Linked DNA regions of Chitinophaga varians. Each later gene encodes a partner of the first gene's protein in a complex. Links are inferred from orthologs where the notes say so. Each region holds a gene or a part of one and is shown on either strand. Other genes may lie near its edges.

Region 1 (15,335 bases):
AACCCCAGTTGGTGCTTTAGGTTCCCACTGTGTACCGTTGAACGTCAGTACCTGGTTGACAGTAGGCGCAGTAGTGGACACCGCTACAGACGACAATTTATTGGCGTTCCAGATAGCCGATCCATTGTCAGCGTCAATGGTAAAAGAAGGATTGGTGTTAAGGTTTTGGGTAGCCGTGGTAGTGGCTTTCATGCCAGTGCCGGCAGTCAGTGTGAGCTGAGTGGCTTTGGGCAGATAAAAGGATGCATAGTCACCTGCGACCGGAGCGATATTTCCCACAGCGTCGGGGGTGCGGGCGTTGAAAGTCAGCACACCGGTATTACTGATAACGCCGGCAGCACTGATATTGATACCATTACCGGCGGAGAAGGCGCTTCTTGCCCTGGCCTGCGTAAAATACAGGTTGGTAGTGCCTTCAGGGACGTTGTCCGTTGTGATGGACGAGAAGTCCGCCAGTTTTTTCCATGCTCCATTTGCTTTGATGTAAAGACATTTTTCTCCCGGGTCTGTTACATACACAAACATACCGTCGTTGGCGTTGAACAAAGCTCCGCCAGTGCTGATGGCACTTTTGGGCACCCTGTTCAGCAGCAGCCCCTGGTTGTCACTGTTGAGTTCCAGCAACGCTTCTTTTTTGATCAGTGTTGGCTGAAGCCCCAGTTTCATTTGTTGTGCAGTGGCCCGGGCAGAAAAAAGGAATCCCAGACCCAGTACGGGTAAATATCTTAAAACAGTCATCTTCATAAATTAATTACATGGAAGTTGGCAGGACCGGCAAAAGGCAGATAACGGTCAGGACTATACGTATATAAGCGTATACCCCTGACCGTTATTTCCTATTTTCTGATGATGAACCAGTTGGCTCCGTCAGATTGCAGGGTTACGAAAGTCCAGTCATTATAAATAAAGTAGTCTGTACCGTCTTCGATGTGTTCAGCAGCGGAGGCTGTCAGGATTTGCAGGGAATTGGTCAATGTTCCGCCAATTTTTTTGATGGTAACGATCCGTCCTTTTCTGGGACCTGCGGGGAGCAATGTTACAGTGAGATTGCCGCTGGTGCAGTTCATGAGGATGGTGTTATCATTATCCGTCATCACGTAACTAGCGTTCTGATTGGTGATGTTGAGCGACATAGAACCGGCTACCTGGAGGGTAGAGTTAGCAGTCGCTGTTGTATCGCCTACGATTACTTTCGTGCGAACAGCCATGTCATCGTTGAACTTTTTAGCACCTTTGAAAGTCTGACCGATATTGGTTACCAGACCTCTGTCGGCCACGAGGGAAGCAGAAGGAACGTGGAGGGTGAGCGTATTGGCAGCAGCGTCTTCAGCATAGTGTACATCCGGGCCGTCGGTACCGTTTGCAAATGTTCTGAAAGCAGCAGTAGGCAATGTCTTTTTAATTACTTCACCGCCGGTTCCCAGCATCAGCACGTCCGTATTGGCGTCTGTACCGGTAGCTACGCTGCCGAGGGTTACTTTTCCTTTCAGTTCGGTGGTAGTGCCTACCTGTAAGGATTTACCGATTACCGCGTCATCTTTCAGGCTGGAAGTACCGTTAACGGTCAGGCCAGAGCTGATAGTGCCGCCATTTTCCACGGTGATGCTGCCTTTGAAGGTTTTATTACCACCGATGTTCTGGGCAGTGGCTGTCAGCGCACCGGGATTGGTTTCGTCAGCTGCGTGGAGAGACAGGTATGGAGTACCCAGCGCGTCCGGGCTGATGCTGAGGCCAGACCCTGTGGAAGTAGGATTGAAGGTACCTATTACCAAAGCTTTAGCAGCTTTGTCGAGGCGGTCCCAGTCAGCTTTGGAAAGGAGACCGACTGTTTTGGTACCGTCCTGAGTAGCGATTGTCAGTTTATGATCATTGCCGGTAGAGTTGAAGGCATAGTCTGTACCGCCGGCAGTGGAGAGTGTTTGGTTAGGACCAGTGAGACCATTGATAGAGTTGATCGCAGAGGTGAAGGCTGTCTCGCTGATTTTACGGGAAGATACTTTTCCGCTGGTTGGGTCTACCAACAGCACATCTACACCGGCAGTCACCACGTCCAGTTTTTTCAGGAAGGCATAACCGTTGTCGATGATCAGACCTTCTACGCCCTGGCCTTTTAATACCAATGGCACGCTGCCTGCGTTGGTACCGATGAAGTTACCGGCTACCGCGTCGTTACCGGTCAGTTTCCAGTTGGCTGTTGCGTCTTTATCATTCGCCATTTTCTCCCAGGCACCGTTTCTTCTGATGTAGAGGCCTCTTTGGGTAACGTCAGTAGATTCGAGATAAACGATCATCCCATCCGGGGGAGTCAGTGCATCGATAGCAGTGAAAGAGGTCAGACGTGGAAGCAAGAGACCTTGTCTGTCAGATTCCAGTTCCAGTACGGAAGATTTGTTGATCTTGGTTGGCTGATTACCTACTTTAAGCTGAGCGTAGGTATCTGCTGCCAACAAGGTAAGGCTTCCCAGTAAAACACCGCGGAATGCGACTTGTAAAGATTTAGTCATTGGTATAAGGATAAATAGTTAAAATGATCTTCCAGCAGGCCGCGCATGGGAGCGGACTTGATTATTTTATGTGTGTTCGGTTATAAGGAAGTCAGAATAAAGATATAGGCAATTTTATAATATGTATAAGAGTCTGATGTATATCTAATTCTCATACAAAAAATAATAGAGGTCAATATTATTTCATGTGACAAAGGTATGTATTATGATTTTTTCAAAAATGACATTATTATGCTATATTTTATATTTTAATAATATTTTTTATACCTTCTTTTTGTGCGTGGCGAGGGCTTTGGCATCGATTCCAAAAGCCAGTGGGGACACGGGAAAGCGTGTATAGGCTGTTAACTTATCTTGAAAAAGAGGTGAGTTAACATTTTCATGTGAGAAAGGGGCGATTGCGGCAAGGGATTTCACAGTCTGTATCGGGGTCGAGGGAACAGAATTGAGTAAAAACGGGGAAAATGAGGCAAAAAGGTGAAAAACGGAGCGAAGAGATAACGAGGCAGGTAGATTTAGGAAGGCTAAATTGAAGAAAAAACAAGCAAATGAGACAAAAAAGAGAAAAACGGAGCAAAAGGTTGAAGTGAGGATGAGGAAGAAGGGATTGGAAAGATTTGGTGGGGCCAGGTATGAATGAGGATCAAAATTGAAGAAAAAGGCTAAAAAGGAGGCAAAAAGGAGAAAATGAGGCAAAGAGGTGGGAGAGGATGAGAGGTGATAGTAAAAGGCTGGCTGATTTATGAATGGGATTGAGGGGGCATGCGGTGGGCACACAAGCATGGTTAATCACAAGGAATAAAAAAACGGCCGCCTTTTACAGGCAGCCGTTTGTAGATAATTATATGCGTTGTTTTACTTACGCTTCAGATTTTTCTGATTTGCTTTTAGAAGAGTTGTTCTTCAGGGTGAACACCAGTTTCTGGTTTTCCTTGTCGAGGTCAGCGACGAGGATATCACCGTCATGGATGTTCATATTGAGGATTTCTTCTGCCAGCGGGTCTTCCAGGTATTTCTGGATGGCCCTGTGGAGTGGTCTTGCGCCGAACTGCTGGTCGTAGCCCTTGTCTGCCAGGAAGCCTTTTGCCTCGTCTGTCAGTTCCAGGCTGAAGCCCAGGTTATTGAGGCGTTTGAGCACGCTCTTCATGGTGATATCGATGATGGTATAGATGTGTTCTTTGCTCAGGGAGTTAAAGATGATCACATCATCGATTCTGTTCAGGAATTCCGGAGAGAAAGTCCGTTTCAGTGCTTTTTCGATCACTGATTTGGTGTTTTCCTCTTCGCTCATTGCCTTGGCAGAGGTGGTGAAACCTACGCCGGCACCGAAGTCTTTCAACTGGCGGGCGCCGATGTTGGAGGTCATGATGATGAGGGTGTTTTTGAAGTCCACCTTACGGCCGAGGCCATCGGTGAGGATACCGTCATCAAGTACCTGCAACAGGAGGTTATAGATATCCGGGTGTGCTTTTTCGATTTCATCGAGCAGGATCACGGAGTAAGGTTTGCGGCGTACTTTTTCAGTCAGCTGACCACCTTCTTCGTAACCTACATATCCCGGAGGCGCGCCAATGAGGCGGCTTACAGAGAATTTCTCCATGTATTCGCTCATATCGATACGGATGAGGGCTTCATCGGAGTCGAACATGTAGCGGGCCAGGGATTTGGCCAGTTCGGTTTTACCTACGCCGGTTGGGCCGAGGAAGATAAAGGTACCGATTGGTTTTTTCGGGTCTTTCAGGCCTACGCGGTTACGCTGGATGGCTTTAGTGACTTTGCTGATAGCATCGTCTTGTCCCACCACGGCGCCTTTGAGGTCTTCGCCCATGCGGCGGAGTTTCTCAGTTTCGGCCTGTACCATCCTTTTAACAGGGATGCCGGTCATCATGCTCACTACTTCCGCGATGGCTTCTTCATCGATCGGGTAGCGTTTATGCTTCACTTCTTCTTCCCACATGGCTTTAGCGCGTTCCAGGTCTTCACCCAGTTTCTTTTCAGTATCGCGCAGTGCAGCGGCTTCTTCGAAGCGTTGGCTTTTAACGACTTTATTTTTCTCCTGTTTGATATCTTCTATCTGTTTTTCCAGATCGAGGATATTTTGCGGCACATTGATGTTTTTCAGGTGAACGCGGGCGCCGACTTCATCGAGCACGTCGATGGCCTTATCGGGCAGCAGACGGTCGGTCATGTAGCGGTCGCTCAGTTTCACGCAGGCATCGATAGCAGCGTCGGAGTAGCTCACGTTATGGTATTCTTCATAACGGGGCTTGATGTTGTTGAGGATCTGTATGGTTTCGTCCACGCTGGGTGGTTCTACCATTACTTTCTGGAAACGGCGGTCCAGTGCGCCGTCTTTTTCGATATACATGCGGTATTCGTCCAGGGTGGAAGCGCCGATGCATTGGAGCTCGCCTCTTGCGAGGGCGGGCTTAAAGATGTTGGAGGCGTCCAGTGAGCCGGAAGCGCCGCCGGCGCCTACGATGGTATGAATTTCATCGATGAACAGGATCACGTCCCTGTTCTTTTCGAGTTCGTTCATGATAGCTTTCATCCTTTCCTCGAACTGGCCACGGTATTTGGTACCGGCTACCAGAGCAGCGAGGTCGAGGCTTACCACGCGTTTGTCGAACAGTACGCGGGACACTTTACGCTGCACGATGCGCAGTGCGAGGCCTTCCACGATGGCTGTTTTACCCACGCCGGGTTCACCGATCAGGATGGGGTTGTTCTTTTTACGGCGGGACAGGATCTGTGACACACGTTCAATTTCCTGTTCGCGGCCAACTATCGGGTCCAGGCTGCCGCTTTCAGCGAGCTTGGTGATGTCCCGGCCAAAGTTATCCAGTACGGGTGTTTTGGATTTGGTGTTGGTCTGTTTCGCTTTCGATGCAAAACTCTTCCGTTCGTCTTCAAACTCCTCTTCACCCGGATCATCGAATTCGGATTTAGGGTCGGCAGATTTTACAAAGCCCAGTTCGTTTTTAAAAGTATCGTAATCCACGTCAAATTGTTGTAAGATTTGAGTACAAACGTTTTCCTTGTTCTTGAGTATGGAAAGCATGAGGTGTTCGGTTTCCACGGTGGCGCTTTTCAGCGCTTTCGCTTCCAGTACCGTTACCCGGATGACTTTCTCAGCCTGTCTGGTGAGGGGTAGACTGTTAATATTGGCAATATTTTTTCCAGTCTTATCTTTAACAGCTAATTCTACTTCTTTACGTAATTCGTATAGGTCTACGTTTAAAGCCTGCAGAATCTTTACGGCCGTGCCTTCGCCTTCCCGGATAATACCTAACAGCAGGTGTTCAGTACCGATGAAATCATTCCCCAGGCGTAAAGCTTCCTCTCTGCTGAACGAAATGATCTCCTTAACTTGCGGTGAAAAATTCTGGTCCATTGTGAGAATATTAAATGATCAAAAACCCTTACGGGGGCTTGCTTATACAATAATAACGAATAATTCTGAACTTAGATTATCACGCTATTTACTTTAGATGAAGTTATTCCTTTTTTGAACTCAAACAACTTACACTTTAATAGTATAAGATTTATTTTTGTGTTGAAAGCGGGATAGCGTCAAAATTATTTACGAGGAAAAAGCGGCTTTTGTTTTTGATCTCCTTTTTATTTTAGTTTTTATAGGCTGGGTTTCCCTCTTTAAATTGATTTTTTAACTAAATGTATAAAACAACGTCCAACGCATGAAATTCAAAATTGATACCAAAGAAAAAATTGTTGTTTTTTGTCCTGAAGAACCTGCTTTGGATGCTAATTTGTCAGCCGATCTGATTTCCACGCTGGATTCCCTGCCGGAGCTGGAGACCCGCAATCTTATACTGGACCTGACATTGGTCGAAAAAAACGACCTTGCGGGCATGCAAGCCATTTTAACAGTATACCAAAACATGTATGACAAAGGCCGTTCCTGTGCGCTTACCGGCGTTAACAGTGCTTTAACAAAAGAACTGAAAGCCGAGGGTGGTGATATGCTGAATATTGCTCCCACGATGGCTGAAGCCATCGACCTGGTGATGATGGAAGAACTGGAGAGAGAGCTCCTGAACGGACTGGATTGATAAAAAGCGGCCCTGTTTCCGCCTGTAGCCGTCAAAAATGGTTAGGGCCAGAAGCAGGCAGCGAAACGTTTCACAATATGTTTGCAGTAACAATATTAGGTAATAACTCTGCTATCCCCACGCTGGACAGGCACCCCACCGCACAGATCGTTACCTGTGATGAACAGTTGCTGCTGGTGGATTGTGGCGAAGGCACCCAGCTTCGCATCGCACAATACCGCATCAAACGCAGCAAAATCAGGTATATTTTCATCAGTCACCTGCATGGCGATCACTATTTCGGGCTGATTGGCCTGTTGAACACCCTGAACCTGATGGGGCGGACAGAGCCCCTCAGCGTATATGCGCCACCGGAGCTGGAACCTATTATCCAGCTGCAGCTGGATTGCTCCGGCACACAGTTGCATTATGAGTTGTCTTTTGTGCCGCTGCAACCGGGTTACAGCGGTATCATCCTGGAAGACAAAGAACTGACTGTCAGCTGTTTTCCCACACAGCACCGGATTTCCTGTTTCGGTTTTTCTTTTACCATGCAGAAAAAGAAACGGAAGCTGATCCCTGAGCAGGCCAAGGCTTACGAGATACCTGCCGCCTATTATGGAAAACTACAGGAAGGCGCAGATTACACGCGAAAAGACGGCACCGTTGTCAAAAACGACTGGGTGACGTTGCCACCTGTTAAAGGCAAGCGGTATGTATACTGCGCCGACACTATATACGATCCCGAACTTCTCCCCTGGCTGAGAGAGGCAGACCTGGTGTATCATGAAACCACTTATCTGCATGACCTGGAGACCCGTGCAGCGGAGCGTTACCACAGCACCACCGTGCAGGCCGCCTCCCTTGCCGCTGCAGCGGATGCCAAAAGGCTGCTGATAGGGCATTTTTCTTCAAAATACACCGATTTGCAGCCTTTCCTTGAAGAAACGAGGCCTGTATTTGCGGCCACGGATATTGCCGAAGAAGGCGTTACTTACTACGTATAACAGAAAAAAGGCGAAGGAAATTCCTTCGCCTTTTTTCTGTTTAAATATTTCGATCCCTGTTTAGTATTGTTTCAGGTATTCACCAATCTGACGATAAAGCGCGTCAGTAGCGGGAACTACCGGCAGTCTGAAATAATTGCCGATAATACCGGCATGGCTCAGGAAAGCCTTGATGCCTGCAGGATTGTTTTCGGAGAACATCAGGTCAAAGCCCTGCATCATCTTGTAGTGCAGTGCGCGGGCAGCGGGGAAGTTATTCTCCAGTGCTGTTTTTACCAATGCTGAGAAGTCTTTCGCGAAATAGTTGGCCGCAACGGAGATAACACCGTCCATGCCACAACCCAGCTGGGCCAGCGCCAGGGCGTCGTCACCGCTGATCACGAGGAAATCTTTCGGTTTATCGCGGATGATCTGCATGCACTGCTGCATATCGCCGGACGCTTCTTTCATGGCCACAATATTTTCCACTTCCTGCGCGAGGCGGAGTGTGGTTTCCGCAGTCATGTTGCGACCGGTACGGCCGGGCACATTATAGAGGATAATGGGCTTGGGAGAAGCAGCAGCGATGGTTTTATAGTGCAGGTAGATACCTTCCTGTGTAGGTTTGCTGTAGTAAGGCGCTACGCTGAGGATAGCGGCAGCCTCGTCCAGCGGGCATTTTTCCAGTCTTTTTACCACATCACGGGTATTATAATCGCCGATGCCGACCACTACCGGCACCCGCTTCGACACCTTTTCGAAAGTGAATTTCATCAAATCCAGCTTTTCATCTGCAGAAAGCGTGGGCGTTTCGCCGGTGGTACCTAATGTTACCACATAGTCTACGCCACCCTCAATTACATAGTTGATGAGGTTTTCCAAAGCATTCCAGTCTATGCTTTCATCTGCTTTAAAGGGTGTTACTAAAGCCACCCCGGTGCCTTTTAACTGTTCCATGTGTGTTTTTACGGGAAAAAATAAAAATTAGAATTCCGAAGGCCGAAATTCTAATTTTTTATTGTGATCTCTAAATTTTTTTTAGTGTTCTTCGTAAAAGCCCATGCGGGAGAACTTATCGATCCTTTGCTCGATGCGTACATCGGGGTCGATTTTCTTCAGTTCTGCCAGTGTTTCCTTGATTTTAGTTTTCAGGATGGAAGCCATTTCGTCCGGGTTTACGTGGGCGCCGCCCAGTGGTTCACGGACAAGGCCGTCTACCAGGCCGAACTGGCTCATGTAATCGGAAGTAAGTTTCAGTTCTTCTGCTGCTTTTTCCTTGAAGTTCCAGCTACGCCAGAGAATGGTGGAGCAGTTTTCCGGAGAGATCACTGTATACCAGCTGTTTTCGAGCATCAGCACGCGGTCGCCGATGCCGATGCCGAGTGCGCCACCAGAGGCGCCTTCGCCGATGATGATGCAGATAACCGGCACACGGAGCTTTACCATTTCAAAGAGGTTGCGGGCGATGGCCTCTGCCTGGCCTCTTTCTTCCGCTTCCAGGCCCGGATAAGCGCCGGGAGTATCGATGAGGGTTACAATGGGCTTGTTGAATCTTTCCGCCAGTTTCATGAGGCGGAGCGCTTTACGGTAGCCTTCCGGGTTGGCCATCCCAAAATTCCTGAGCTGGCGCATTTTAGTGTTCACCCCTTTCTGCTGACCGATAAACATCACGGTTTCTCCATCCAGGTCAGCAAAGCCACCTACCATGGCTTTGTCGTCTCTCACATTCCGGTCGCCGTGCAGTTCCATAAAATTGGTGCACATTTTTTCGATATACGCCAAAGTATAGGGCCTATCCGGATGGCGGCTGAGCTGCACGCGCTGCCAGGCGGTGAGGTGGGTGTAGATGCTGAGACGGGTGTCTTCAATTTTCTGCTCGTATTCCTTCACAGTAGCAGAAACATCCACCCCGGACTTTTCACCATTCTCCTTCAGCTTAGCCAGCTGCTCATATAAATCCGCGATAGGTTTTTCGAAATCCAGGAATTGCATAAATAGTTTAATTGGTTAAAGATCGGGTGTAAAGATAGTGCTGAAAATTTTTTTTAAAAAAGATTTGCTTAATTGGAATCTTTGTTGCTATCTTTGCAATCCCAAAACGGAACAACACAACGTCTTGGGACACAGAAAGATAGCTGGTAAAACAGCGCATTTTTTTGGGAAAGGATTGGTAGTTCAGTCGGTTAGAATGCCGCCCTGTCACGGCGGAGGTCGCGGGTTCGAGTCCCGTCCAGTCCGCAAGGATTAAAGGAACAGACACAAGTCTGTTCCTTTTTCTTTTCTCTTTTCAATATCGGGCAGGTTCCAGAGCGGCCAAATGGGGCGGACTGTAAATCCGCTGTCTTTCGACTTCATAGGTTCGAATCCTATCCTGCCCACGCTAAAAAGCCTTCTGACGCAAGTTCAGGAGGCTTTTTCCATTTTATGGCCGTTTGCAGTTTACATCCCTCCCATTACTGCAAATTCTTTTGTTTCCCGGGTGATAATTGAAAGCCACAGGTATTAATTGTTCAAATGCGTTCTCTCATTTATCAACAAAAAACATCTGTAAACATGAAAAAACAAACGAAAATTATTCTGTGTATCCTTTCAGTTACCTTGATCGGGTTCTGCCTGTATCATTTCCTTGGGTAAACCATATAATCGTACACCATGAAAGAAAGCATCAATGTATGGGGCATTAAGGAATATGAAGGCGATGGCGTCAGCTGTCCCATTATTCCCGCAAACCTGCCGTGGTATAAAAAAGCAGCGCTTACCTTTTTCAGGTTTGGCATATGCCCTGCTTGTATTGTTATGAGCCTGGGTTATAGTGTCCGGAGATCCTTCAGGGGTAAAAACAGTGTATAAACGGCCGGTTTCACCCCCCAACCATCCGGAGGAATAGTGGATAACTATTCCTCTTTTTATTTTTTCAAATAAAGTACCGCCATTTCGTGCGGCCAGCAACGTTACCCGGGAACATATAAATTCAAAAAAATTCAGAAGATATATTATATTAGTAACGCCAAAAAAGAGGTCAACCAAAATTTTCTGTACGGTGGCACTGACCATACCACCAGTATACTGTTCGGAATGTCCTTTACCCACGGGCATTTTTTAAATGCAAAACATGAATTGTTGATAATCCTTATACTGCTTTTTTATGAAGAACTATGTAAACAGGTTTGTTAAATCACTCGGCATTCTCTTTGTCCTGCTGTATTTTATCTTTATGCTTCCTGCGTTGGTGCTGGGACAGGACCCTAACGGCAATTCTACATTTAACGTGATTGCGCCCTCTCCCACTGCTGCTGCTATGGATAAATTTGCATTGGTGCCGGTAGGTTATTATACCGGTGTTCCCAATATCAACATACCGGTTTTTACGTATACCATTCCCCGTTTGAACTATCATTTGGCTATTGATATGAGTTATCATTCAGGTGGTATCAAAGTAGACGAGATGCCTTCAAATGTAGGCATTGGCTGGTCATTAGGGGCAGGGGGATCTGTTAACCGGAGCACAGTAGGCCTTCCGGATGATTACCCTTCCGTTGGCTTTATGTATGCGCCTCCCTTTAACCAAACCAAACAGATGCTGGAGAGGTATTCTTTTGGCCAGGAAGACAGTGAGCCGGATGTCTTTACTTTCAACTTCAATGGCATTTCCGGAAAATTTTATATCGGGAAAAGAAAAAACAATGTCAATCAAATTATGCTGGCTACCCGGTCGGGCGTGAGGATAGAACTGTTGCGCAGTGGTCTTCCCGCAAACGACAGCCCTATAGACGGCTTTATCATTACGAATACCGACGGTGTAAAATATGTCTTCGATGTGAAAGAAACTACTGCCACACGTTATACCAACCTTGGCGATGTGACCTATACCTCGGCCTGGCATCTCTCTAAAGTGGTCCTGCCGGTACCAGGCATAAGCATTCTTTATGAATATGAGGGATATCATTCAGTATATACTACCGGCATCTCCCAAACCCGGGAATATCTCCTGAAATTCAATATACCCGGAGACAATCCGGCGGAGAACTTCAGGACATCAACCGGTAGCGTTGATATATACGGTAAAAGGATTTCCAGGATAGTATTGCCGGGAAACAGGGATGTCCGGTTTAAATATGGAAATGCCAGGACAGACCTTCCCGGAGACCAGCAGCTGGACAGCATCATCTATGACACGCGCAACCAAAGAGGTGTGAAACTTAATTACGACTATTCTGTCGGCAACAGGCTAACCCTTACCAGCGTACAGGAATTTGCGGGCAGCCAACAGAAACCAGCCCACGTCTTTACCTATAATCCAGGTTTACCCGCCAGATTATCCTATAGCCAGGACCACTGGGGATACCATAATGGAAAAAACAATGTAACCCTGATACCAAAGCTGGAAGACTTTGAAAAATATATATTCGCTAACACCGGTACAGGAACGCCTCCTGCCAATTCAACACTGGCCGGCGACCGGAGCGTAGACTCGACCGCAGCGCTGGCAGGATTACTTAACAAAATAACCTACCCCACAGGAGGGACAACCACCTTCGAATATGAGCCTAACCGGGTATCAGACACCATCATGCGCCGATACTACCGGAGCAAGACAGAATCTACTTTCCTGAATGGATATGAAACAACCCGAAGCAAAGTATTCTCTATTTATAACGACAGACAGGCCGGAGCAATTGATTTCACCTTTTACTTTCGCGACTATCCCTATGGGCTGGACACACGTTTTGCATTTGCATTCGATATAAAGAGCCTCGATGGGACCAAAACTTATGGCTCTGCCACCTTTGGCTATAGTGATACTAATGGGAAGACGGTGGTCCGCAGCAACTTACTGAGCATGCCAGCCGGACAGTACCAGATCGTATGGAGCTCCACCTACACAGATCCGCTGGACAACCCATTCACCTTCTCTTTAAAATGGAATGAGATCGTGCCGGATTCCATGATAATACCCAGCTTTCTCACCGGCGGATGCAGGATAAGAAAAATCGAGGTCCTAGATGGTTTTACCAATGTTATACAGTCACGCAGCTTCAGGTATGTTCAGGAAGATGGCATTACCTCTTCAGGGGTAATGGGCAAGCTTCCTGTTTATGACCGTATCTATGACACCAGAAAATACAAAATTACAGAGGTAGGAGGCCAGCCTGTTAAAAACTTAAGTACTGCCACCTACTTCACCAGGGCCAGCAATCCTACCCAGGCTATGCTATACACATCCGGCAGCCCGATTGGTTACCAAAGAGTGGAAGAAATACTTCCCAATGGAAAAAACGTGTACAAATACTCTTCTTTCAAAGATTCGCGATCTAATGTAGAGAATCTGTTCCCTAACCCTCCCGCCTATCTGAAAGACTGGGAACTGGGGCTGCAGAAAGAAATGTATGCATATGACACCAACGGTAAACTGGTAAAAAAGGTCCTTTCCTACTATCAAACTCCCGCCATGGCCAGCGAGCCAGGTACACTTGATGCACTCAAAGCAGCACAGGACAAATTCGCATACGACGATGGCAGAGACCCTTCCGGTGAAACATTTGTATACATGGAGTACCCCACTCCCATGGGATGTGCATTACAAGACAGTACCGTTCAGACAGTTTACACGTCCACAGGAGATTCCATCGTTAACCGGACTCATTACACTTACGAGTCTTTCGACGCCTTCCGGCATTATCAACCCTTATCCATTGCAGAAGAGATCAGCGACGGATGGAAAAAATCCTATTTCGCTTACCCTACGGATTACACTGCCGGCACAGCTTTCATCGACAGCATGGTCAATAAAAATATTCTAATCCTGCCGGTAGAACAAGTGAGTACAAAGAACAATAGAATCACGTCGGGCAGCGCCACACATTACAACCCGGCAAATCCAGGCATGCCTGCTCAAACATACCGGCTGGAAACAGACCAGGGCATTCCTTATGCCAGCTTCAAGTTTTCCAATCAGTTACCTGGCGTACTTCCGGCAGGCAACAAATCCGCTTTTGTAAAAGACAGCCGCTATCAACCGGAAAACACGGTGACTACCGGAGACGCCGGCTGCATCCTCTCAGTCCAGAAAAACAACGATATTCCCGTATCCTATCTGTGGGGATATCAACAGCAATTCCCTGTAGCCCGCATTACCGGCGCCACCTATACGCAGGCAGCTTCGCTGGTGGACCTGAACGTACTGAACAACCCCGCCAGTGATCAACAACTCAGGAGCGAACTAAACAAACTGAGAACAGGTCTGAACAACGCTACCGTCAGCACGTACACCTATGACCCATTACTGGGAGCAACAAGTGAGACAGACCCTTCGGGTAAAACTGTTTATTACGAATATGACACATTTGGCCGCCTGAAACTGATCAAAGACATAAATGGTAAAATTGTAAAGCAGTTCGACTACCAATACCAGGTACCTGCCGCCCAATAGCAACACGGGGCATGCCTCTCATAACAATATCGTCAGGCATGCCCCGTTTTTCTTAATACTCCCTTAATACAAATTCTTTTTCTTTGCAGTCAACACCACGATAACAATATGCCGCATGAGGACATTTCAGGCCCGATAGACCGATGGCTGCAGGGAGATGATACCGCTTTTGAAGCGGTATTTCATTATTACCGCCAAAGGCTGCTGCGTTACACTTTCCGTTATCTCAAAAACGAGACGGATGCCGAAGACCTCACCACAGACATACTGGTCAAAGTCTGGCAGTGCCGGCAGTCCGTCACTAACCCCGCTACTTTTGAAAACTACCTGTTTACCATTGCCCGCAACCGTGTTATCAAAGCATGGCAGAAAAAAGTAGACCACCTGTTTTCCCTTGATGCAGGCGGAGAAGCCACCGATCCGGCCACAGCCAATGACCCTGTGCTGTATGGAGAATTAATGCGTCATTACCAGGAAAGTCTTGCCGGCCTTCCCGAGCAACGGCGCCGGATATTCCTGTTGCACCGGGAACAAAACCTCACTTACAAGGAAATCGCCCAACAGTTGAACATCTCCCCAAAAACAGTAGAAAACCAGATCTCCGCCACATTAAAACAATTACGCACACAACTCGCCCAACATCTGGCCTCCATCATTTTATAGCCAGTGTTAATAAATTGTTACGCCATAGGGGAATATTAACGCGGAGGGATATACGCAGGTAAAAGCATTAAACACCTGTCTGTATGCAGCAGCAACCCGTAGACAAAACACTTATCAGGATTTATATAAATGACCGGTGTACCCAGGAACAACTGGCCATGATCCAGCAGTACCTGCGCCATCCCGCCTATGAGGAAAGCCTTCAGGAATGGCTGTTGCAGGACTGGCAGCAAGTCTCCGGTGAAACATACGCACCTGAAACTGATGCAGACAAAAAGTACGAGGAATACCTTGCTTTGGTAAAACCGTCAACGCCTGTAAAACAGTTACCACGTGTCCGTTGGTGGAAAATTGCTGCAGCGGCGGCATTCGCAGGCATTATTCTACTCACCGGCCGGCACTGGCAGCAAAACCAGCAACAACGGGCTTTACGGGAACAGCAATGGGTACAGTTGCATAATGAAGCCGGCAAAAGGATCAGCATCATACTGCCCGACAGTTCGCAGGTATACCTGGACGCCGCCAGCAGCCTGCGATACAACAAGAACTATAGCGTCACCAACCGGAAAATCATTCTTGAAGGAGAAGCATACTTCATTGTAAAACATGGTGGCAGGCATCCTTTCAGCGTTCAAACGAATAACCTTACCACCGTTGATATTGGTACCGCTTTCAACGTCCGTTATCGTAACACGGAGCC
Region 2 (15,321 bases), on another replicon or contig:
AAGAGCCTATCCAGGAAAACATCGAGATCTCCCACAAATACTTTGAGCGGATGAACAAGCTGGGCATGTCTATCGAAATCGAGCTGGGCGTGACCGGCGGTGAGGAAGATGGTGTGGACAACTCCGGCGTGGACAACTCCAAGCTCTATACACAGCCTGAAGACGTGGCTTACGCTTACGAAGTACTGTCTAAAGTAGGCAGCCGCTTCACCGTAGCTGCTGCATTCGGTAACGTACACGGCGTATACAGCCCGGGCAACGTGGAGCTGCGCCCTGTGATCCTGCAGAACAGCCAGGAATACATCCAGCAGAAATTCGGCACCAAAGCTAAACCGGTTTACTATGTATTCCACGGTGGCAGCGGTTCTCCGAAACACCAGATTGCTGAAGCACTGGGCTACGGCGTTATCAAAATGAACATTGACACTGACATGCAGTGGGCATTCTGGGAAGGCGTGCACGACTACTACGAAGCGAAGAAAGAATACCTGCAGAGCCAGCTGGGCAACCCCGAAGGTGCTGACAAGCCTAACAAAAAATACTACGATCCGCGCGTATGGCTGCGCAAAGGTGAAGATACCTTTGTAAAACGTCTGGAAGAGGCGTTCCGCGACCTGAACTGCATCAACAGAAACTAATACCAGTATCTCCGAAAGGATGCCTGAAAAGCGCCCGCCGGACTGATATTTCAGTATAACCGCCTGAAGCGGAAACAAAGCGAACTTATATTAAAATAATCGCTTTTGTTTCCGCTTCATTATTAATGGTTAAAATAAAACAATTTCCCTCATTTTCGGGACGAGATTCTGACAACTGTTTGGTTTTATGCATTAATTCGTATCTTGCACCACTATTTTCTAATCTAATAGTAAAATATGTCAAGCTGGTTTAAGCGAATTAAACAAGGCATCTCCACTTCCACCAGTGAGAAGAAGGAAGCACCGGACGGGTTGTGGCACAAGTGTCCTAACTGTAAGAAAACCACCACTGTTAAGGATCTGAAGGAGCATTACTACGTGTGTGATAAATGTAACTATCACAACCGTATCAACTCCAAAGAGTATTTTGAGATTATTTTCGACGACAATCAGTTCGAGGAACTGTTTTCCAATATTTACCCGACCGATTTCCTGGGCTTTAAAGACCTGAAACCTTACGCTGACAGGCTGAAGGACGCACAAAAGAAATCCGGCCTGAAAGATGCCATGACAGTTGGCACCGGTAAGGTAAACGGATTGGACCTGGTAGTGGCCTGTATGGACTTCAACTTCATCGGCGGCTCTATGGGCTCCGTGGTAGGTGAAAAAATCGCCCGTTCCATTGACTACTGCATCGTGCACAAAATGCCATTGATGATCATCTCCAAATCCGGCGGTGCGCGTATGATGGAAAGTGCTTTCTCCCTGATGCAGATGGCCAAAACTTCCGCGAAACTGACGCAGCTTGCTACCGCCAGACTGCCTTTTATCTCCCTGATGACCGATCCTACTACCGGTGGTGTGACCGCCTCCTTTGCGATGCTGGGAGACGTAAACATTGCGGAACCAGGCGCCCTGATTGGCTTTGCCGGCCCCAGGATCATCAAGGAGACGATCAAAAAAGACCTCCCTGCTGGTTTCCAAAGCGCTGAGTTCCTGCTGGAACACGGCTTCCTGGACTTCATCATGGACCGGAAAGAATTAAAAACAAGACTGGCCAACCTGCTCAGTCTCTTCAAAAACTAGATAATCATTTTGGGATTTTCGAATTTTTTGATTTTGGAATTTTTGGAGACCGTCAGGTCGATCAAATCACGAAATCAAAAAATCGTAAATCCCAAAATTTTCACCCCATGGCCGAATTAAGAAACAGATCAGCATATTTTGAGTACGCAATAGAAGAAAAATTTATTGCGGGAATGGTATTGACAGGAACAGAGATTAAGTCTATCCGCGCCAGCAGGGTCAGTTTTAATGATTCCTTTTGTTATTTTTCAAAAGGAGAATTGTTTGTTAAAAGCCTGCATATCGCCGAATATTCTCACGGCACCAGCGCCAATCACGATCCCCTGCGCGAAAGAAAATTGCTGTTGACAAAACGGGAATTGAAAAAAATCGAGAACAAGATCAAAGAACGAGGCTATACCATTGTTCCGCTTCGTATATTCATCACGGATAAAAGTCTTGCCAAAATGGAAATAGGTGTGGGCAAGGGTAAAAAACTGTACGACAAACGGGAATCTATCAAACAACGTGAGTCTGACAGGGAATTACGCCGCCAGATCAAATAGCCACCGCTGCAAGCAACGTCACTGCATAAATCCTGTCCCTTGAATACGATTAGTCTACCTTTCCGTTCTGCCGGCATAAGGGGAATGTTATGCCTGTTGGCCTGCCTCCTCTTATGGGGCTGCCGCTCCGGCGAAAAACTCTACAACAAAGGCAAATACGACGACGCTGTGGCCGCTTTCGTCAAAAAACTCCAGTGCAGGCCACAAGACGCCACCGCCCTGCAGCTGCTGCCGGAAGCCTATCGCCAGGCACAAAGACTGCACGACGACCGGGTCAACGGTTTTCTCCGCTCCAACAATCAGCTTAAATGGGAACCGGTACGCAATGAATACCGCGCCATGCAACGGCTGTACGATCTCATTCACAGTTCCCCCGCCGCCTTGCAGGTGGTGACCCCTAAAGATTATCGTGACGCCATTACCGGCGCACAGGAAAACGCCGCAGAAAGCCGCTATGACCGCGGTATGGCACTCATGGAACGGGGCGACAAGGCCAGCGCCCGCAAAGCCTACGAGGAATTCGCCGCCTCCCTTAAACTGATCAGCAATTACCGCGACGCCAAAGAGCGCATGGAAGAAGCCTTTCAGGCTGGCGTGATACACGTGGTCGTGAGTGAAATAGATGTGCGCTCCCCCTTCTTCCAGTTCAGCGCCGACCAGTTCCGCGACTACCTCGTGCGTACACTGCAACAACGTAGCATCAACCGGTTCGTGGCCTTTTATGACGAACGTTTTGCCCGGAACGAAAACCTGCAGCCCGATCAGTACATCGCCCTGCGCTTCCAGGACTTCGTAGTGGGACAGACCTTCGTGGACCGCCTCCAGCGCGATGTCTCCAAAGAGATCGTTACCGGCACCTCCAAAGACACCTCCGGCAAAATCATCAACATATACACTACCGTTAAAGCCACCCTCTTCATCACCAAAAAAACCGTAGTGTCCAAAGGGCTGCTGGACTATCAGATCACCGATACCAATAACGGCCGCTTACTGCGCACAGACCGTATTCCGGGCAGCTACACCTGGCTCAACCAGTTTGGCACCTATCGCGGCGACTACCGCGCACTGAGCGATGAAGACAAAAAAATGATCGGGGGCCAGGACGTAGCGCCACCACCACCGCAGGACCTTTTTATCGAATTCACCAGACCCATATACGATCAGCTGGAAAGGGATTTAAGAAGTTACTACAGTAACATCAACTAAATAAAGAAGGCCATGATTACGCAGGTAATCATGGCCTTCTTCCTTATATCTTAAGTTACAACAGCGGTGTCAATACAGGTATCAGCTGATGTGCCGGCACCACCCCGCTCTGGCGCCACGCCAGCTTTCCATTTTTAAACAACAGCATGGTAGGCACGCTGCTGATCTGCCATTGGGCCGCCAGCTGCTGGTTTTTATCGATATCGATTTTAATGATGCGAAGCTTGTCTCCAAATTTGTCTTTCACCTCTTTCAGAATGGGTGGCATCATCTTGCAGGGGCCGCACCAGACGGCAAAACAGTCGATCAGCACCGGGGTGTCTGACTGAAGTATTGATTGCAGGTTTTCCATAGCGCACTGATTTAATCCACCTGCAAAATAATCTTTTTTAAAGACTTGATAATGGACGAGTTGGAGACAACACCGCCTGCACCACTTGACTGCATTGAAAACATTTCATACATTAGGTATATCTGTAATTTCAAATCACCCCGTCAATGAACATATTATCCTCTGTCATCTACATGATCTGGTTTCTTTCCGAGATATTATTACACAGAATATTACGGGGAGGGGCGCCAGACGATCAAAAGAAAAAAGACAAAGGCAGCCTCGCCTATATCTGGATTATTATCCTGGTCAGCATCAACACAGCCGTATACATTTCTTACAAGACAAAGTTCCCTATACTGCAGCAGGGCAGCCTGATGAACTATATCGGCCTGTCAGTTATCCTGGCTGGCATGGCACTGCGCTTTTATGCCATTGCATCACTGGGCCGGCTGTTTACCGTAGTGGTAACCATCCGTAAGGACCATCATATCAAGAAAGACGGTATTTACAGCATTCTGCGGCACCCCTCCTATGCAGGCTCCCTGTTGTCTTTCCTGGGTTTTGGCCTGTCGCTCAACAACTGGACGGGACTGGCCATAGCGTTCGTCCCGGTGCTGGCGGCCTTTATCTACCGCATGAACATAGAAGAAAAAGTGTTGACAGAACAGTTCGGCAACGAATATGCGGAGTACATCCAACAGACCCGTCGCATTCTTCCTTTTATCTATTAAAAGCATAAAAAAAGCCTTTGGAAAAACTTCCAAAGGCTTTGATTTATGAAGGATAAAAACTAGTTGTTGATATTGGGATTGTTCTGCAACTCAGCGATGGGAACAGCGAACAGGTAGTAAGAGCTGTTTTTCACAAAAGCGCTGCCGTCAGGCAGTTTCAGCGTACGGTGCCCTACCCCGCGCACCTGCACTATAGAACCATCCGGCTGCGGTACATTGATGATACTGTCAGCACCGGTGTAAGACTTAAACGGTTTCCTTACTACGGTACCGCCTGTACGAATAATATCCACCAGTGAGAAACCTTCGCCCCACAATTCCTTTCTTCTTTCCAGCAGGATCGTGTCGGTCACGGAACCGCCGCCGCCGTAGAGATGGGAGTTGCGCGCTGTTCTGAGCACATTCAGCACTTCTGCCGCTTTAGTGGCATTGCTGGTGCGCGCATAGCCTTCTGCTTCGATCAGGTACATTTCTGCGGAACGCATCAGCACCACATCAGACACCATTGCACCGGGATCGCGGAAACGGAATTTTTTGTACAGCAAAGCGCCGGGACCGCTGGTGCTCCACTGGAACAAACGGAAACGCACATCTGTGCTGTCAAAATAGCCCTGGAACCACGGATCGGCCTTAAAGCTCTTATAGTAAGCCACCGGTGTGGAAACGTCCAGGAAATTAAACGTAGAGGCAGCCACGTTCTGGCTGGGAGTCTGCGGCTGGCCCCAGATCCATTCCGGATTGCTGACATCGTTGAAGCCTTTGTTATAGTCATCGCCGGACATCAGCGGATAGCCATTGCGTGCCGCCACAGCAGCAGCGATGGCTTTGTCAGGCTGGTTGCTGTAGAGATAAGCACGTGCCAGCAGACCGTTGGTCACATTAGCATCAATTTTGAATTTCTGCGTACCGCTGCGGCTGTAGTCGGTGAGCAACGGCACAGCAGCCTGTAAGTCACTGATGGCCTGTTGATATACCTGTGTTACTGTAGATCTGGCTTTACCGGGAGTAGACGGATTAGCCGGATCTGTGTAAATAGGCACTGATTTACCACTGGCATTGGTGGTAACACCGAAAGAATAAAATTCTGCCAGCGTCAGGTAGCACCAGCCTCTTAAAGCCGATGCCTGTCCCTTCAACAGCTTACGTTTGGCATCATCGCCAGGCACCTTATCTATTTTAGACAGGAAGTTGTTACAGTTATCGATGGTTTTGTACAAGATGGTCCAGTAGGCACTTACCCTGTTTTTGGTATTATCCGCCATTTCGTTAAAGGTGTACGAGTCCCTGAAACCATAAGAGGTGGTCAAAGCCACATCGCTGCCCATGGCGTCGCTGGTAAGGTCCAGCGATTTGATGCCCGGAACGGCGAAGGTGAAGTAGGTTTCAAACATGTATGCCCAGATCCCTGTCAGCGCAGTCTCCGCGTTATCAACAGTGTTAAACACCTGGTCATCGGGCACGGCATTGGTAGGCCGCGTGTTCAGGTAATCCTTGTTGCAGGCTGCGAGAACAGCTGCGGCGAATATAGCGATGAATAATAGTCTGTTCTTTTTCATGACACAGTTTTTAGAAGCTCAGATTAATACCGGCAGATACGGATTTCACGGCCGGGTAACGATAGTAGGTAGTACCGCCAACAGTCTGTTCAGGGTCCATGCCTTGATGGTTGTACAGCGTGAACAGGTTTTCTCCCTGTACGTACACCGTAATATTGTTCAGGTGTGCCCTTTCCATCAGTGTTTTCGGCAGTGAATAACTGAGGTTCAGGCTCTTCAGTCTGGCGTAGGTGGCATCGTACAGGAAACGTGTGGAAGCGCCAGTCCAGCTGGGCGCTACCGTGTTCACCTGTGGTACGTCCGTATTGCGGTTGGTGGGTGTCCAGGCGTTCAGCACTTCTGTGGACCATGCGCGGCCGGCGGAACCACCCAGTCCCATCAGGAAAGTATAATCATTGTCCAGTACTTTACCTCCGATGCTGTACACGATCAGGAACGACAGGGAGAAGTTCTTGTAAGTGAACGTATTGGTCAGGCCGCCATACAGGTCTGGCAGCGATGAACCGGAATAATACAGGGAAGCCTGGCTATAGTTGCTGGTATCCTTGATGCTCCCGTCCGGATTGGTGTATTTCCACTGTGGCGCACCGGTATTGGGGTTCACTCCTGCCCACTGGCGAAGGTAAAAGTCATAGATGGATTTACCCACGGAGAGCTTTTTGGTACCCACGATGATATCCTGTTGAGGCAGGCTGGTCACCTTATTGCGGTAATGCGTCATATTAAGATCGATGTTCCAGCTGAAGTTTTTTGTGCGTATAGGCGTACCATGCAGGTTGAGGTCTATACCGGTATTTTTCAGCGCGCCGATGTTTTCGTCAACCGAGGCGTATCCAATAGAAGGTGCTTTAGGCCTGGAGTACAGCAGGTCCTGCGATTTGCGGACGAAGAATTCTGCGCTGCCGCCCAAACGATTATCAAACATAGCCCAGTCCACACCGATATTGAGGTTGAGGTTTGTTTCCCATTTCAACCTGTCGTTGAACAGGAATTCGCGGAAAGTACCACCCAGTCCGAGATTGCTGTTAACAGAGTACAGCGGCAGGTAGTTATAGTAGCGGTTGGGACCGAGGTTGTCGTTACCTTGTCCACCGTAACTGGCACGCAGTGTCAGCAGATTGAGCCAGGAGCTGTTTTTCAGGAAAGTTTCTTCTGTCAGTTTCCAGGAGGCGCCTACTGACCAGAAAGTACCCCAGCGGCGGTCCGGTGCGAAGCGGGAAGATCCATCGCGGCGCAGGGAAGCAGAGAAGAAATATTTTCCGGAGTAGTCGTACTCAGCTCTTCCAAGGTAAGAGCTTTGCGTATAGCTATCACTGTAACCGGTAAAACTGCCAATCAGGGCCGCATCCGCCGGTTCATCGATACCAGGTACAGAGAACCCGGTTTTGTTGCCTTCGAGGTAAGTGTATTTGAACTTATAGGCTTCCTGGCCCAGCAAAACGTTCAGATGATGTTTTTCATTGAAGGTAGTCTCGTAAGTCAGGAGGTTGTTGAAAGTCCAGCTGAACGTGCGATAGTTGCCTTTAACTACGGTGCCGCCTACTTCAGCGTCAAAGCCGAGGGTAGGGTTCGTATAGTCGTGGCCCACGCGGGAAGAGTAATCTGCGTTATAGCTGGTTTTGAATTTCAGTCCTTTATAGAGTGTTGCTTCAGCATAGAAGCGGGCAGACACGTCGTCACGGATGGTATCATGTTTATCGATGCCGGAGGTTTGTACCAGATTGGTACGGGGATTGGCCGGGTCCGGGCGGTAGTCGCCATAGTCGAATATTTTTTGTCCTTTAGCGTCAAGGAGATAAGAGCCGGTATTCGGATCACGTTGATAAACCGGGTACATAGGGCCCATCAAACGGCCATAGTTCACGTAGTTGTCGCTGCGGCTGTCTTCAGATGGAGGTGCCTGTTGATCCGAGTGGGAAGCATTCAGGTTGAGGCCTATTTTCAACCATTTGCGGGCATCTACGTCGAAGTTGGAACGCACCGTGTAACGTTTGAAGCCGGAGCCCAGGTAAATACCCTGGTCATCGAGGTAACCACCGGAGATGAAGTAGCGGGTTTTATCTGTAGCGCCGCTGATGGCGATATTGGCTTCTGTGCGGTGACCGGTGCGTTGCATCGCTTTGTCCCAGTCATCGTTCCACAGTGGTTTAGCGCCGGCTACCAATTTGCCGTCGGTGCCTACCGGCTGCGGGAATGCACTGCCATAGGGGTTAATGCCCAACTCTCCCACCAGGTCGCGGCTGGCGTTTTTAGCAGCGGTGATGGAGTCCTGGCTGCCCAGGTTTTCGTTGAACAATGCGCGCCAGTACATCGGGAAGTATTGATCGGTAGACATCCTGTCATAATCTTTCACCGCTCTTTTAGAGAAACCCTGACTAACGCGAACGTCTATATTACTTCCTTTGGCTTTTCCTTTTTTAGTGGTGATGATGATGACGCCATTGGCACCGCGTGAGCCGTACAACGCAGCAGAGGCCGCGTCTTTCAGTACGCTGATGGACTCGATATCATACGGGTTGATGGCGCTGAGGTTGCCGCCGTAAGGCACCCCGTCTACCACGTAGAGCGGATCTGCCGAAGCGTTGATAGAACCAACACCACGGATACGGATAGTAGCATCAGAACCGGGCTGACCGCTCTGGGATGCGCTTTGCACGCCAGGCGCCAGGCCCTGTAAGGCTTTGGTGACACTGGATACCTGACGGTTCTCCAGTTCAGCGCCCTTTATCTGTGATACCGAACCGGTGTAAGAGCTCTTTTTAGCAGTACCATAAGCGATCACTACTATCTCATCAATATTTTTACCGGCTGATTGCAGGGTGATGGTCAGTGGGGCAGTACTAACAGGTACTTCCTGTGGTGTCATGCCTACATAACTGATGACCAGTGTAGTGGCGGCCGGGTCTGTAACTTCCAGCCGGAAAGAGCCGTCAGGGCCGGTCAGCACACCTTTCGTCGTACCTTTAATGACGATGGTGGCGCCGGGCAAAGGTTCTTTGTCTTTGGCCGACAGGACGGTACCCGTAACGGTACGTACCTGCGAAAAAGCTGCCAGTGGGCCCAGCAGCAGTAGAAGAATCAGCAATCGTTGTAACATAAGTTCTATGTTGATTGGTTTAGAGAACGAATAAAGGCAATAACAGTCCTGTACCTGCTATAAAGCAGATAACACCAGCTTAGCCTCCTTGTATTATTTGTACGGTGACAGTTATCTTCCTGAAGCAGCTAATGTTGCTGTAACCGGTTGTTTCGGAAGATCTGTTGTGCAGAAAGCGATTTTGATTTTTAACAACAGCAACAACAACTTTGGTTGATGCATTCAACGGACTGGTTCTTCATTTCCATAATCGGTTTCCTTTGTCGTTTTTTCTTCATCATATTACTCTATTAATCCTATAGACTAATGGAGCCGCAAAGCTAGGGTGTTTATACGTAAACAACAAAAGATTTGTTAAAAAAGTTGAACTATGATGAAAAGGATTACTACTGATTCGCCTGATTATTAGGATGAACGGTTGCCAATAACGGCGTTAGTGCTGTATTTGAAGTGGGCTGGTCCTGTCTTTATTTTTCGGGCGGCGTGATCACCAATGTGATGGTCTGATTATGTTTTTATCTAGCTGCTTATTTAACGTCAGTTGTCTGCATATTACCCCTATCATACAAATATCTGATCACCTGACTAAAAATGTCTTAGCCTTTGTGCATCAGCAATACAATGATCACACCGGAAGTAGTAAGCGTGATGTTGGCCACGGCATACGCCACCGTATAACCCAGGGCAGGCACTTTACTGTTGAGCGCATCCTGTACCGCCAGCAACGGCGCTGATTCATCGTGGGCGCCGGCACACGCTCCCAAACCAATGGCAGGATGAAATTTGAAAACATATTTAGACAGGAACAACGCCACCACCATAGGCAGCAGGCTTAACACCAATCCTGCGAGGAAAAGTGTAAGGCCTTCCTGTTTAAGTCCCTGTAAAAAACCATCGCTGGCGGTAAGCCCTACGATAGCGATGAATACGTGCAGTCCCAGTTTTGTCAGCACCCATTGGGAAGAAGACGGGATATATCCGAAACGCGGATTCACGCTGCGCAGCCATCCGAAGAAAAGCCCTGCTATCAGGGCTCCTCCGCTGGTGCTCAGCTCTATCGGCACATTGCCAATACGCACGCTCATAGCGCCTACCAACGCGCCTAACGCGATGCCGCCTGCCAGATACGGAATATCCGTTTCCACGCCTACCCGTTCTTTAAAGCCCAATATAGGCACTGCGAGGTCTAATTCCTCCTGTATGCCCACCAGTTCGGCCACATCACCTTTTTGTACAATGGTGTTGGCTTCCAGCGGTATCTCGATACCAGACCGTGTGATTTTCCGGACACTGATGCCATGCAGTTGTGGCCGGCGCACCAGCACCTTGATGGGTTTATTGATTGCCGTGCTTTTATTGATCACCACATTGATGGCCTGCACGGGGAACGTCAGCAGATCAGCATCAGCCACTTCCCTGCCCAGCATGTCGCCGGAGGCAATAGCGGCTGAACGTTGCCCGCCAACAGCGATAATATCTCCCTGGCGAACCACAAAATCCTGTGGGGTGGCCATCATCTCCCCTTCCCGCCTAACGCGCAGGAGGTACAACACTCGTTTTTTCCGGCGAAAAAATGCTTCCAGTTCACCCACCGATTTTCCTTCTTCCCCCACCAGCTCACTGTTGACGAGGTAAGCCCTGAACGCCACATGGTCGTAGGCATTTTTGATATCTCCGTCTTCCTCCGTGCTCGTATCAGTAAGGGTGGCCTCCAGTTTGCGTGTTTCTTCTATCAGCTTCTCCCTGCTGCCTGACATGAACCAGGGACCTATAACGGACAGAAACCAGCTGGTACCGGCTGTTCCAAAGATGTAGGTCACTGCATAGGCAACAGGGATCTGGTTGACCAGCCGTTCTTTGTCAGCTATACTGATGTTGAGTTCATTGATAGTATTGGAAGCGACACCGATAATAGCGGAGCAGGTGTTGGCCCCGGATATCAGTCCGGCGGTGGTGCCAGTATCAAAATGCAGGATGGAAGCAATTACCCAGCAGAAAAAAAGACTGCTGCAGCAAACGATGAAAGAGAAGGCCGCTATCGGAAGGCCGTCTTTTTTCAGTCCCTGGAAAAATTGCGGACCGATGCTGTAGCCGGTACAAAACAGGAACAACAGGAAAAAGATGGATTTGGCTGCGCCGGGGATTTGGATGTGGATACCGCCAATGACGATGCCTACCAACAGTACACCGGTGACAGTGCCGAGCGTAAATCCTTTAATGCGTAGTTTGCCCAGGAGAAAACCTATGAGCAGGGTTAACATGACAGCGATTTCCGGGTATTTCTGAAGCGTTTCTATCAACCAGGTAAGCATAAACGAAGTTTTTCCGTTTATATTACAATCCGGGCCGTCAGTTGGTTCGGCGATGGTTAATTTCCGCTTTCGAAGCCCTGGTCTATCAGCCAGTTGCCGCTATCGGCGGCCTGTGTGGCCAGTTCATCGCAACGGTTGTTGAGCGGGTTGCTGGCATGGCCTTTCACCCATTGCATTTTGACTTTATGTCTTCTGTAGAGCGGAATGAAACGCATCCACAGGTCTTTGTTCTTTTTATCTTTAAAACCGGTTTTTACCCAGCCCCATATCCAGCCTTTTTCGATACTGTCCACTACATATTTACTGTCTGTAAAAATGGTCATTTCCAGTCCTTCTTTCTTTAACGCCTCGAGTGCGGTGATCACCGCCAGCAGCTCCATCCTGTTGTTCGTTGTTTTACGGTATCCCTGTGATAATTCCTTGCGCACACTTCCCCATAATAATACCACACCGTAGCCACCGGGCCCGGGATTGCCGCGGGAGGCGCCATCCGTATATATCTGCAATTCTGCCATAGCGCGCAAATATAACGCTCATTTATAAATTTTGACATTTAGTTATTTTGATATTTAGTTGACCTCTTTAGAAGGAAGGCAGTCAACTAAATATCAAAATAACTAAAAGATAAAATAATCAGACCTGAAATACTCCTACGTTAAACGGCTGTTCCACGGGTGCGTTGTTGGCTGCTTTGATACATTCTGACACATGCCTGCGCGTATCAGCGGGATCGATGATATCATCCACCCAAAGGCGGGCAGCGGCGTAGTAGGGAGTGGTCTGACTGTTGTATTTGTCCGTGATTTCCTTGAGCAGGCGGGCTTCTTCGTCCGGGGTGATTTCCTGTCCTTTTGCTTTGAGGGAGGCCACCTGGATCTGCAATAATGTTTTAGCCGCCTGTTCACCGCCCATCACCGCAATTTTAGCAGAAGGCCATGCAAAGATAAAACGGGGATCATAGGCCTTGCCACACATGGCGTAGTTGCCCGCGCCGTAGGAATTACCGATGATGATGGTGATTTTGGGCACCACGGAATTGGACACCGCGTTGACCAGTTTAGCGCCGTCTTTGATGATGCCGGCATGTTCGCTGCGGCTGCCGACCATGAAGCCGGTTACGTCCTGCAGGAACACCAGCGGTATTTTTTTCTGGTTGCAGTTCATGATGAAGCGGGCAGCCTTGTCGGCGCTGTCGTTGTAGATAACGCCGCCCATCTGTAATTCGCCTTTGCGGCTCTTCACTATTTTACGCTGGTTGGCCACGATGCCTACCGCCCAGCCGTCGATGCGGGCGTAACCGCAAAGGATGCTTTTACCATAGTCCTGTTTGTATTGATCAAAAGCGGAATCGTCCACGATGCGGCGGATGATGTCGAGCATGTCATACGGACGGGAACTGTCTGACGGCAGCACGGCGTGCAGTTCTGCTTCGGGCTGTGCCGGCGCCACCGGCGCGATGCGGTCAAATCCGGCAGTGGGCCCCTGCCCTATTTTGCTGACGATCCGTTTTATCTGATCGAGGCATTCTTCGTCTGTTTTGAATTTGTAATCGGCGATACCGGAGATTTCGGTATGGGTAACAGCGCCACCTAACGTTTCCGCATCTACGTCTTCACCGATAGCCGCCTTTACAAGGTACGGGCCGGCGAGAAAGATAGAGCCGTTGCCTTCCACCATCAGCACTTCATCGCTCATAATGGGGAGATAGGCGCCGCCCGCCACACAACTGCCCATTACGGCCGCTATCTGGGTGATGCCCATGGCGCTCATGCGGGCGTTGTTACGGAAGATGCGGCCAAAGTGTTCCTTGTCAGGGAATATTTCATCCTGCATGGGCAGGAACACGCCGGCGCTGTCTACCAGGTAGATGACCGGGAGATGGTTCTCCATGGCTATTTCCTGTAAGCGCAGGTTCTTTTTGCCCGTCATGGGAAACCAGGCGCCGGCTTTTACTGTCATGTCGTTGGCCACGATCATACACTGGCGGCCGCTTACGTAACCGATGCCGCCAACTGTGCCGGCAGCGGGGCAACCGCCGTATTCGGGGTACATCTCATAGGCAGCAAAGGCGCCGATTTCAATAAAAGGAGTGTCTTTGTCTATCAGATATTGAATCCGTTCCCTGGCCGTCAGCTTGCCCCGTTGGCGGACCTTCTCCAGGCTTTTTTTCCCGCCGCCCTGTTCGATGGTGCCGAGGCGCTGTTTCATAGTGCTGATGGCCAGTCTCATGGCATCTTCGTTCTTGTTCGTTTCCAGATCCACTTGGTTCATAACGTTTGGGTTTTACTTTAAAAATACCGACAAATAAGTTAAATTACGAATTATGCAGCTTACAGAACACCTCGCTTCTTCCATAGAAGCGTTATACAATGGGAAACCCTGGCTGGATGTAACTTTCAGGGAACATCTTTCCCGGATAGACGCACGTCAGGCCGTAAAAAGCCTGAACGGCTCCAATAACATCTGGCAGATCGTGAACCATGTTATCTTCTGGCATCAGCGGGTAGAGCGGTATATGCATAACGAACCGCCGGAAAAAGACGGAGACCTTCCGGACTTTTATATGCCGGAAAACCATGGGGAGGAAAACTGGCAGGCCACCATTCACCGGCTGGAGCACTCATTTGACCAGATAGCCGCCACTATCCGTAAGTTCCCGGAAGCAGCCCTGTTTGATACCTTTCCAGGCACCGATAAAAAAGCCGTTTATTATTTACAGGGCCTCGCAGAACACGATGCCTACCATTTGGGACAGATAGTTTTGCTACGTTTATATAATCCCTAAAAAATTACGAATTACGAATTACGAATGGAGGATCCTTTAATGGAAAGGTTAGTTAGTAACCTACCGATAAGGAGGTCCTCCATTCGTAATTCGTAATTCGTAATTCGTAATTTGTAATTTGTAAATATCTATTGGGTAAGGTCCATATCATACCGTTGTTCATACTGTTGCTGGCCCCACAGCTGCAGGAACTTCTCTCCCGTTTTCCGGAAGCCTGCCTTTTTATAGATGTCGATGGCAGTGTTTTGCAGGCTGGTGGTCATCAGATATACGTTCTGATAATTTTTCTCCCGGCAGAAGGCGATGGCTTCTGCAAAAAGGCGTTTTCCCAGTCCGCGTCCCCGGTAATCGGGATGCACAATGAACCAGCGCAGCTGGGCCAGGTAACGGGAAGAGCCCAGTATGGCCACCGCTCCCACGATCCGGTTGTCCGCAACGGCCAGAAACACCCTGTCTTTGTTGGTGTTGTAGGTGGTGAGAAAATCCTGGAACGTTTTGCACACATAGGATTCAAATTCAAAGTTATAGCCACACTCCTTCGCGTACAGTTCTCCATGCAGGTATATCAGGTATCCGATATCGCCTGGTTGCAGATCGTAACGGATACGGATATCCGAAGTTGGCGCCGCGGCGCTGTTGCCTGACAAGACAGTTTCGATGGTTTTCATGGCGCCGGTGACCTGTTGCCGTTGGGACATTTCCAGTGGTTCCAGTATCTGACGGATCTGTTCCGATGATCTTTCATTGAGGCCGGTCATCATTTTCCTTCCTTTAGCGGTGAGTTGCAGGAAGAAGGTACGGCCGTCGGCGGGCGACTGCTGCCGGGTGATCAATCCGGCGGTTTCAAATTTCTTCAGGATACGACTGAGGTATCCCCCGTCTATCTTCATCACAGCGATCAATTGACCGGAGGTGCATTTTTCCTGCTCCCCGATCTCATATAACACCCGCACTTCCGAAAGCGAATATTTGGTTTCCAGGATGTGCTGGTCCAACAGGCCCACTACGCCTGTATAAAAGCGGTTAAAATG

Evidence for each region.
Region 2: the proteins of HGH92_RS05710 (region 1) and accD are in contact, whole or in part, in a solved structure (PDB 8UXZ), measured with the Escherichia coli proteins. The link is inferred for Chitinophaga varians from one-to-one orthologs.

Annotation. Positions count from the first base shown.
Region 1 is NZ_JABAIA010000001.1:1,401,397-1,416,731, forward strand. The notes cover bases 7,558-10,370. They hold HGH92_RS05710 (acetyl-CoA carboxylase carboxyltransferase subunit alpha), read right to left. Parts: upstream 9,535-10,370; coding sequence 8,581-9,534; downstream 7,558-8,580. Other genes in these bases: HGH92_RS05700 (ribonuclease Z), read left to right, coding at 7,558-7,563; dapA (4-hydroxy-tetrahydrodipicolinate synthase), read right to left, coding at 7,624-8,499; HGH92_RS05725 (hypothetical protein), read right to left, coding at 10,132-10,370. Outside these bases: HGH92_RS05680 (hypothetical protein), read right to left, coding at 1-738; HGH92_RS05685 (hypothetical protein), read right to left, coding at 837-2,504; HGH92_RS05690 (ATP-dependent Clp protease ATP-binding subunit), read right to left, coding at 3,364-5,898; HGH92_RS05695 (STAS domain-containing protein), read left to right, coding at 6,203-6,577; more of HGH92_RS05700, read left to right, coding at 6,655-7,557; more of HGH92_RS05725, read right to left, coding at 10,371-10,632; HGH92_RS05730 (RHS repeat protein), read left to right, coding at 10,688-13,972; HGH92_RS05735 (RNA polymerase sigma-70 factor), read left to right, coding at 14,081-14,635; HGH92_RS05740 (FecR family protein), read left to right, coding at 14,719-15,335. UniProt on the Escherichia coli protein: Component of the acetyl coenzyme A carboxylase (ACC) complex. First, biotin carboxylase catalyzes the carboxylation of biotin on its carrier protein (BCCP) and then the CO(2) group is transferred by the carboxyltransferase to acetyl-CoA to form malonyl-CoA.
Region 2 is NZ_JABAIA010000004.1:761,998-777,318, reverse strand. The notes cover bases 1-2,799. They hold accD (acetyl-CoA carboxylase, carboxyltransferase subunit beta), read left to right. Parts: upstream 1-875; coding sequence 876-1,724; downstream 1,725-2,799. Other genes in these bases: HGH92_RS32540 (hypothetical protein), read left to right, coding at 2,309-2,799; smpB (SsrA-binding protein SmpB), read left to right, coding at 1,679-2,269; fbaA (class II fructose-bisphosphate aldolase), read left to right, coding at 1-638. Also shown: more of HGH92_RS32540, read left to right, coding at 2,800-3,475; trxA (thioredoxin), read right to left, coding at 3,531-3,827; HGH92_RS32530 (methyltransferase family protein), read left to right, coding at 3,974-4,540; HGH92_RS32525 (RagB/SusD family nutrient uptake outer membrane protein), read right to left, coding at 4,600-6,096; HGH92_RS32520 (SusC/RagA family TonB-linked outer membrane protein), read right to left, coding at 6,107-9,193; aspT (aspartate-alanine antiporter), read right to left, coding at 9,790-11,505; rnhA (ribonuclease HI), read right to left, coding at 11,562-12,020; HGH92_RS32505 (acyl-CoA carboxylase subunit beta), read right to left, coding at 12,139-13,776; HGH92_RS32500 (DinB family protein), read left to right, coding at 13,829-14,290; HGH92_RS32495 (bifunctional helix-turn-helix transcriptional regulator/GNAT family N-acetyltransferase), read right to left, coding at 14,419-15,321.